3 regions of the Anoxybacillus suryakundensis genome follow, and region 3 is predicted to be linked to each of the others. Evidence: predicted binding sites of a transcription regulator. Region 3 holds the regulator's gene; each other region holds the start of a gene.
The links. Region 3 encodes Rex, which represses fermentation and respiration genes when NADH is low (regulators of the CRP and FNR family bind a similar motif). Its sites were predicted from a motif close to TTGTGAAATATTTCACAA; they were not measured.

Region 1 (2,270 bases), on a different contig from region 3:
AAAACGTATATAAAACAGAAGCTTCACCAATTAAAATGTAAAAGGCAGTAATCGCTGTGCCGATTGTCATGAGCCAAAAACCGACCCAGCCCCAAAATCGGACGCGATCAGAAAGCGTTCCGGCCGTACGACTGACAGCTGCAAATTGGAAACCAATGATAAAAAATGTAGTTAAAACAAGTCCAAGTAATACACCGTGAGTTGTTAAAATCGTATAATAGCTAATGCCTGCTGGCAATTCAAATTTTCCTGAGCGCACAAGCACTTGTAATAGACCGGCAAGGCCTCCTAACGCAAGTGCAACGAAAGCGACATAAATATGAGCCATCGCTAATTTACCATCACGCGCATCTACTTTCCAAGTTCCGTTCATCATTGTTCAACCACCTTCACTTTCGCCGTCATTAAGTGGTGACCGGCACCGCAATATTCGTTACACAAAATCACATACTCCCCGACTTTATCGAATGTTTGTGTATAACTACTTACATAACCAGGTTCAACCATCATGTTCACGTTTGTTCCGGCCATTTCAAATCCGTGAATGACGTCTTTTGTCGCTACGTTAATCGTTACTTTTGCTCCTTTTGGAATTTCTACTTGATTTGGCGTATACGCAAATGCAGAAGCAACGATATTTAATTGATATTCATTATCCCCTGTTTTAACAAGGCCCGGTTTATCAAAAGGTGGTGTTTGGTCGACTTTTTCTGGGTCGATCGTTGTTAAACAGCTTGGTGGCTGTGTGCCTTGTGCAAATGCACCAACCCCTAAGACAGCTAAAAATACGAATAATGAACCGATGCCGAAAAACAGCCAAATTTTTTCATACTTATGCATGTGCATCATGTCCCGTCCCCTTTCTCTCTATAAACGATTCAAAAACAAGAAATATACGCTTACCCACGTGAAAATGAGGAAAAATCCCAAAAACAAAACAGAAACGAGAGTTCCTTTTAATGGGGGTTCTTTCTCCACTTTTGTTTTTGGTGTGTTTGTGTTTAATTGGGTTTTCATTAGCGCTCCTCCCTTCCTAAATAAACCTTAACTAGAAATGTATACACTTACATCATACAAAACAATTTGCGAAATGAAACGTTTTCTTGATACATTTCACAAATTGTTCATTCGTTACTTTACCATCATCATAACCGTAAAAATAAGGAGTAGCTGTGACTTTTGTCACATGAATTTTGTGAGGTTGTGAAAAAAGTGTGAAATATTTAGAAAAAGATGGTTGGGAAATAAAAAAAGAAGCTCACAAACGCAAGCTTCTTTTGTCTACTCATTATCAATCGTTAAAATGAGCTGCAATTCTCCTTTGCTTTCGAAGTAAATCGGGACGCGAAATGCTTTATCAAAACCGTAAATTTTTGTTTGACCAACAAGAACAGTGGGAGGAGTAATGTCGATTGTAATTCCTTTTTGAGATACGATCGTTGCTAAGTTTCCTGCAATCATATTACCAAGTTCACCGGTAAATGATTCGAGCATTTCACCCTCTAAAGGCACACCGAACATCGTTTCTCCGATACTCCCAAACATCGTTTCATGTCCTTCAATCATAAGACGTCCCCGTAAGTCTCCGGTCATTCCAATCAATACACTAATGGACGTTTGGGTGAAAGGTTGTGTAAACAAGGAAGGTTTGTCAATTGTCATCGTTAGTGGGATGACAGAACGAATCGATTCGATCGTTCCATTTAAAATCGTTGTAATTTTTTCACCTAAAGCCATAAAAAGCCCCCCCTTTTTCTTCATCATAACAAATTTTTTACTTCAATTACATCACTTTTCGACAAATACAGACAAAGAAAATATAAAAAACATAGTGACGAAACAATAAATTGCGTTATAATGAAAGTGCACAACAACATACCTCCTTTCAAAACGTTGAAAGCTTTCCTCCTATTGCCGTGAGGAAAGCTTTTTTACTTAATATGTATAAAATTGTTTTATTAGAAAAATACTATCATTAATGAAAGGAGGGAAATGGATGCCAAGCATCGCTGCAGTGGAATTAGCTGAACTTCCTTATCGTGTTTCACAAAAAGAAGTGATGAATGCAATAAAATGTATGTTTCAACATCGTTATGAACATATTGACCGTCTATTGTGCATTTTTGAACACGACCATATTCAATCAAGAGCGTTTGTACAACCATTAGATTGGTATATGACAGAGCACTCATTTGCTGAAAAAAACGCACTGTATATTGAACATGCCGTTCGATATGGGAAAGAGGTAATCGAACGTTGTTTACAGAGCG
Region 2 (2,270 bases), on a different contig from region 3:
TTAGAAGAATCGTATGACAAGCATGTAGATTTTACAGATGGTATGAAAGTGTATCATGAAGACGGAGCATGGACACTCATTTTACCAAAAGTAGATGAGCCGACATTGACCATTTATTCTCAAGCAACGAATGCCCAAAAAGCAAAAGAATATACAAAATACTATATAAAGAAAATTCGGCAATATCAAAACGTATAAAATTGATATGGAAATTGTTTAAGAAAAATGATATCATGGAAAGGTGTGATTAAAATACTTTTGTTTGGAGGGAAAGAACGATGCGTGTAAATATTACGTTAGCGTGCACAGAATGCGGCGAACGCAACTATATTTCAACAAAAAATAAGCGCAATAACCCAGAGCGCCTTGAATTGAAAAAGTATTGCCCACGAGACAAAAAAGCAACAGTTCATCGTGAAACGAAGTAAGCAGTAGGATTTTTTTCCTGCTGCTTATTTTTTTATGAAAGAGGGGGAAGGATAATGGATAAGAAATTATTGCGACAACAAATGAAACAGCGCATTTTACATATGACAAAAGAAGAGCGTAAGCAAAAAGAGAGAATCATTCACGACATATTATTTCAGCAACATTGTTGGAAAAAGGCTCATATGATTGGCATTACGATTTCGCGACAAATAGAAGTAGACACAATACGTATTATTGAACGCGCTTGGAAAGAAGGAAAAAAGGTTGCAATTCCGAAATGCGAGGTAGCAACGAAACAAATGACATTTCGAGAAATTGATTGTTTTCAACAAATAGAACGTACTTTTTTTGATTTATATGAACCGATTGTAGAAGAAACGAGAGAAGTACAAAAACATGAAATCGATTTGCTATTCGTTCCAGGTCTTGCTTTCGTTCGGCAAGGGTATCGTCTTGGCTACGGTGGAGGATATTACGATCGTTATTTAGTCGATTTTCCGAACGACACCCTTTCACTTGCATATGATTGTCAAATTGTTTCTACGTTGCCGATTGAACAACATGACATTCCTGTTCAAAAGATGATTACGAATAAAGGAATAATTGTTTGTGAAAGCGAATCATAAAACAGCATAAGCGTTTTCATATTATACAGGAGAAAAAATTAACAAAATGTTAATAATTCATGCCCCATAAACTTTGTGAAACAGTGTACAATGTAAGTGTGAAACAGATAAACAATGCACATATTGTAAAATGATATAAACGAAAGGTGGAAGAAATATGTCAAATAAAGTGAATCGTGTTGTTTTAGTTGGGACAGGTTTTGTCGGCTCGAGTTATGCGTTTGCTCTTTTAAATCAAGGGGTGACAGAAGAGCTCGTTCTTATTGACATTAATAAAGAAAAATCAGAAGGGGATGCGATGGACTTAAACCACGGCATGCCGTTTGCACCGTCCCCAACAAAAATTTGGTTTGGCAATTATGAAGACTGCAAAGATGCAGACATTGTTGTGTTAACAGCAGGGGCAAATCAAAAGCCAGGGGAAACACGATTAGATTTAGTGGAGAAAAATACGAAAATTTTCAAAAACATTATTGATCAAGTCATGGCGAGTGGATTTAATGGCATCTTTCTCGTCGCAACAAATCCAGTTGACATTTTAACATATGCAACATGGAAGTTTTCGGGATTACCGAAAGAGCGCGTCATCGGTTCAGGAACGATTTTAGATACAGCGCGCTTCCGATATTTATTAGGTGAATATTTCGACGTCGATACACGTAACGTACATGCGTATATTATTGGGGAACATGGCGATACAGAGTTACCGGTTTGGAGTCATGCATTTATCGGTTGCCGTCCAATTGCTGATATGATGAAAGAGAAGCCACAATATAAGCAAGAAGATTTAGATCACATTTTTGTGAATGTACGTGATGCAGCGTATCAAATTATTGAACGAAAAGGCGCAACATATTATGGCATTGCTATGGGACTTGTTCGTTTAACAAAAGCCATTTTACAAAATGAAAACAGCGTTCTTACTGTCTCAGCTTACTTAGAAGGACAATATGGTCAAAACGATATGTACATTGGCGTACCAGCGATCGTAAATCGTAACGGCATTCGTGAAGTCGTCGAATTGCAATTGAACGAAGAAGAAAAAGAAAAATTTACTCACTCTGCCAATGTGTTAAAAGATGTAATGAAACGCGTTGGGTTACAATAGGTTGTCTCATGATGAGGCAACCTTTTTATAAATTCAACGAGAAAAGGGAACGGTAACAATGAGGAGGGTGATCATATTGAATGGAAAAACATTCATCTTTACGTTGA
Region 3 (2,270 bases):
TTTCGTTCTTTATTTCATGAAAGAAGATATGAAGTATTCGTACGATCGCCATCAAGCATCAATTGGAACGTCGATCTTTTGGGCAATTGGGGGGTTTTTGCTCGCTCTTTTCGCTCAAGGCATTGCAGCAAACATCGAAGTACACCTCTTTGGTGTCGAAATGGGATCCGAAAACACACGACGCATCGTCGAAATGGTAAAGCTCACACCAGCACTTATGCTTGTCACTTCGATCGTTGGACCAATCTTAGAAGAAATCATCTTTCGAAAAATTATTTTTGGGACGTTGTATGAAAAATATAACTTTCTTTTATCAGCCCTTGTCAGTTCACTTTTATTTGCTGTTGTTCATTTAGAATTCGAGCATTTGCTTCTTTATGCAACAATGGGATTTGTATTTGCGTTCTTATATGTCAAAACAAAACGTATTCTCGTACCCATTGTGGCCCATGTGCTCATGAACACCTTTGTCGTCGCCATTCAAACATTATTCGCTGAAGAAATTGAAAAAATGATGCGCGAAGCAGAACAAATGCAATTCGTGATTTGGAGGCTGTTTTCATGAAATCTGAACCGTTGTTTTATTTTCTCATGGGCATTTTATTTACTTATTTTGCTGTGGATAGTGCCGATGATGGTATTTGGGATGTAACGACGATGTTATTCATCCTAATTGCAACATTTGATTTTGGCACAGCGATTCGCTCTTTATTAAAAAAAACCTCCCGCTCATAAACGGGAGGTTTACTCATTTCCGTAATGTTTTAAAAAGTAAACGAGTGACTGCAATTCGACCGCTAAATCAATATGATGAACACGAATGTGCTCTGGCACATGCAGACGAGCAGGCGTAAAGTTTAAAATTCCTTTAATGCCTTTTTGAACAAGTCGGTCAGTAATCGGCTGAGCAACCTGAGCAGGAACAGTTAAAATCGCTACCGTAATTCCACCGAGTTTTTCTTCCAATTCATTTAAATGATAAACTGGAACTCCTCCGACTTCTGTTCCGACTTTATCTGGATCTACATCGAACGCCATCACAATTTTCGTATTATTGTTTTTGCTAAAATTGTAGTTCAAAAATGCCGTCCCTAAATTACCGACTCCAAATAACGCGACTTCTGTCGTTTCATCTTGATCTAACGTTTTACGGAAAAAAGACAACAAATAATTCACATTATATCCGTATCCTTTTTTTCCAAGCGCACCAAAGTATGAAAAATCACGGCGAATCGTTGCTGAATCGACTTTTACAGCTTCACTTAACTCCGCTGAAGATACACGCTGCTTTCCTGATGCATGCAAGTTTTTCAAAAAACGATAATACAACGGTAGTCGCTTTGCGGTCGCCTGCGGAATTTTTGGTTGTTCATTGTTCACGAGTCAATCCCCCACATTTCCTTTCACAAATAGTTAGCGCTTTCATTTTTCTCTCCTATACATCGAAAAAGTTCTCTCCACTTTTAAACTATACACTATTTTTTTCATTCTGTCTTTCCTTTGTACCCTTTATTATTATTTTTGTCAAATTTGTTATTCACACACTAGTATTGCCGAACATGAAGAAAGTGCGTTACACTATCAAAAGAAGATTGAGGTGAGAAATGATGATCATTTTACAAATAAACCAACTATCCAAATCATATGGGGCTGAACAAGTTTTATCAGACATAAAACTTGAAATACAAGAAAAAGATCGCATTGCTCTAGTTGGGAGAAACGGTGCAGGAAAATCAACATTATTAAAAATCATTACTGGGCAATTGTCATACGATACAGGTGAAATTATAAAGCCAAAACATGTGACAATCGGCTACTTAGATCAATATACAGGTTTGCAAGCTCATCGCTCTATTTGGGACGAAATGCTCGATGTTTTTGCCCCGCTTCAACAAATGGAAAAGCAATTGCGTGAACTAGAACAACAAATGAGCTTGCATGATGCTGACTACGAAAGACTATTAGAACAATATGATCGTTTACAAACGGAATTTAAGGAAAAAGGCGGTTATCAATATGAAGCAGATATTCGTTCTGTTCTTCATGGCCTTCGCTTTTCCCAGTACGATTATACAACAAAAGTATCAACATTAAGCGGCGGACAGCGGACGAGACTAGCGCTAGGAAAACTACTTCTGACTAAGCCAAATTTACTTATTTTAGACGAACCAACGAACCATTTAGATATGGAAACATTACAATGGCTTGAACAGTATTTAAAAAACTATACAGGAGCCATTCTCATCGTCTCGCACGACCGCTATTTTCTT

Region 1: a site for Rex is predicted at 1,102-1,119, ahead of ASC42_RS07790 (cytochrome c oxidase subunit 2A). Genes of this name have one in related genera too.
Region 2: a site for Rex is predicted at 1,129-1,146, ahead of ASC42_RS05930 (L-lactate dehydrogenase). Genes of this name have one in related genera too.

The regions. Positions count from the first base shown of each region.
Region 1 is NZ_LIOK01000008.1:105,163-107,432, forward strand. It holds gene ASC42_RS07780 (b(o/a)3-type cytochrome-c oxidase subunit 1) at 1-376, opposite strand, end outside; gene ASC42_RS07785 (cytochrome c oxidase subunit II) at 373-846, opposite strand; gene ASC42_RS07790 (cytochrome c oxidase subunit 2A) at 868-1,017, opposite strand; gene ASC42_RS07795 (chemotaxis protein CheX) at 1,282-1,737, opposite strand; gene ASC42_RS07800 (type III polyketide synthase) at 1,997-2,270, shown strand, end outside.
Region 2 is NZ_LIOK01000006.1:87,933-90,202, reverse strand. It holds gene ASC42_RS05945 (sugar phosphate nucleotidyltransferase) at 1-198, shown strand, start outside; gene rpmG (50S ribosomal protein L33) at 279-428, shown strand; gene ASC42_RS05935 (5-formyltetrahydrofolate cyclo-ligase) at 483-1,055, shown strand; gene ASC42_RS05930 (L-lactate dehydrogenase) at 1,213-2,163, shown strand; gene ASC42_RS05925 (hypothetical protein) at 2,240-2,270, shown strand, end outside.
Region 3 is NZ_LIOK01000027.1:7,515-9,784, forward strand. It holds gene ASC42_RS12900 (CPBP family intramembrane glutamic endopeptidase) at 1-565, shown strand, start outside; gene ASC42_RS13835 (YdiK family protein) at 562-735, shown strand; gene ASC42_RS12905 (redox-sensing transcriptional repressor Rex) at 745-1,380, opposite strand; gene ASC42_RS12910 (ABC-F family ATP-binding cassette domain-containing protein) at 1,608-2,270, shown strand, end outside.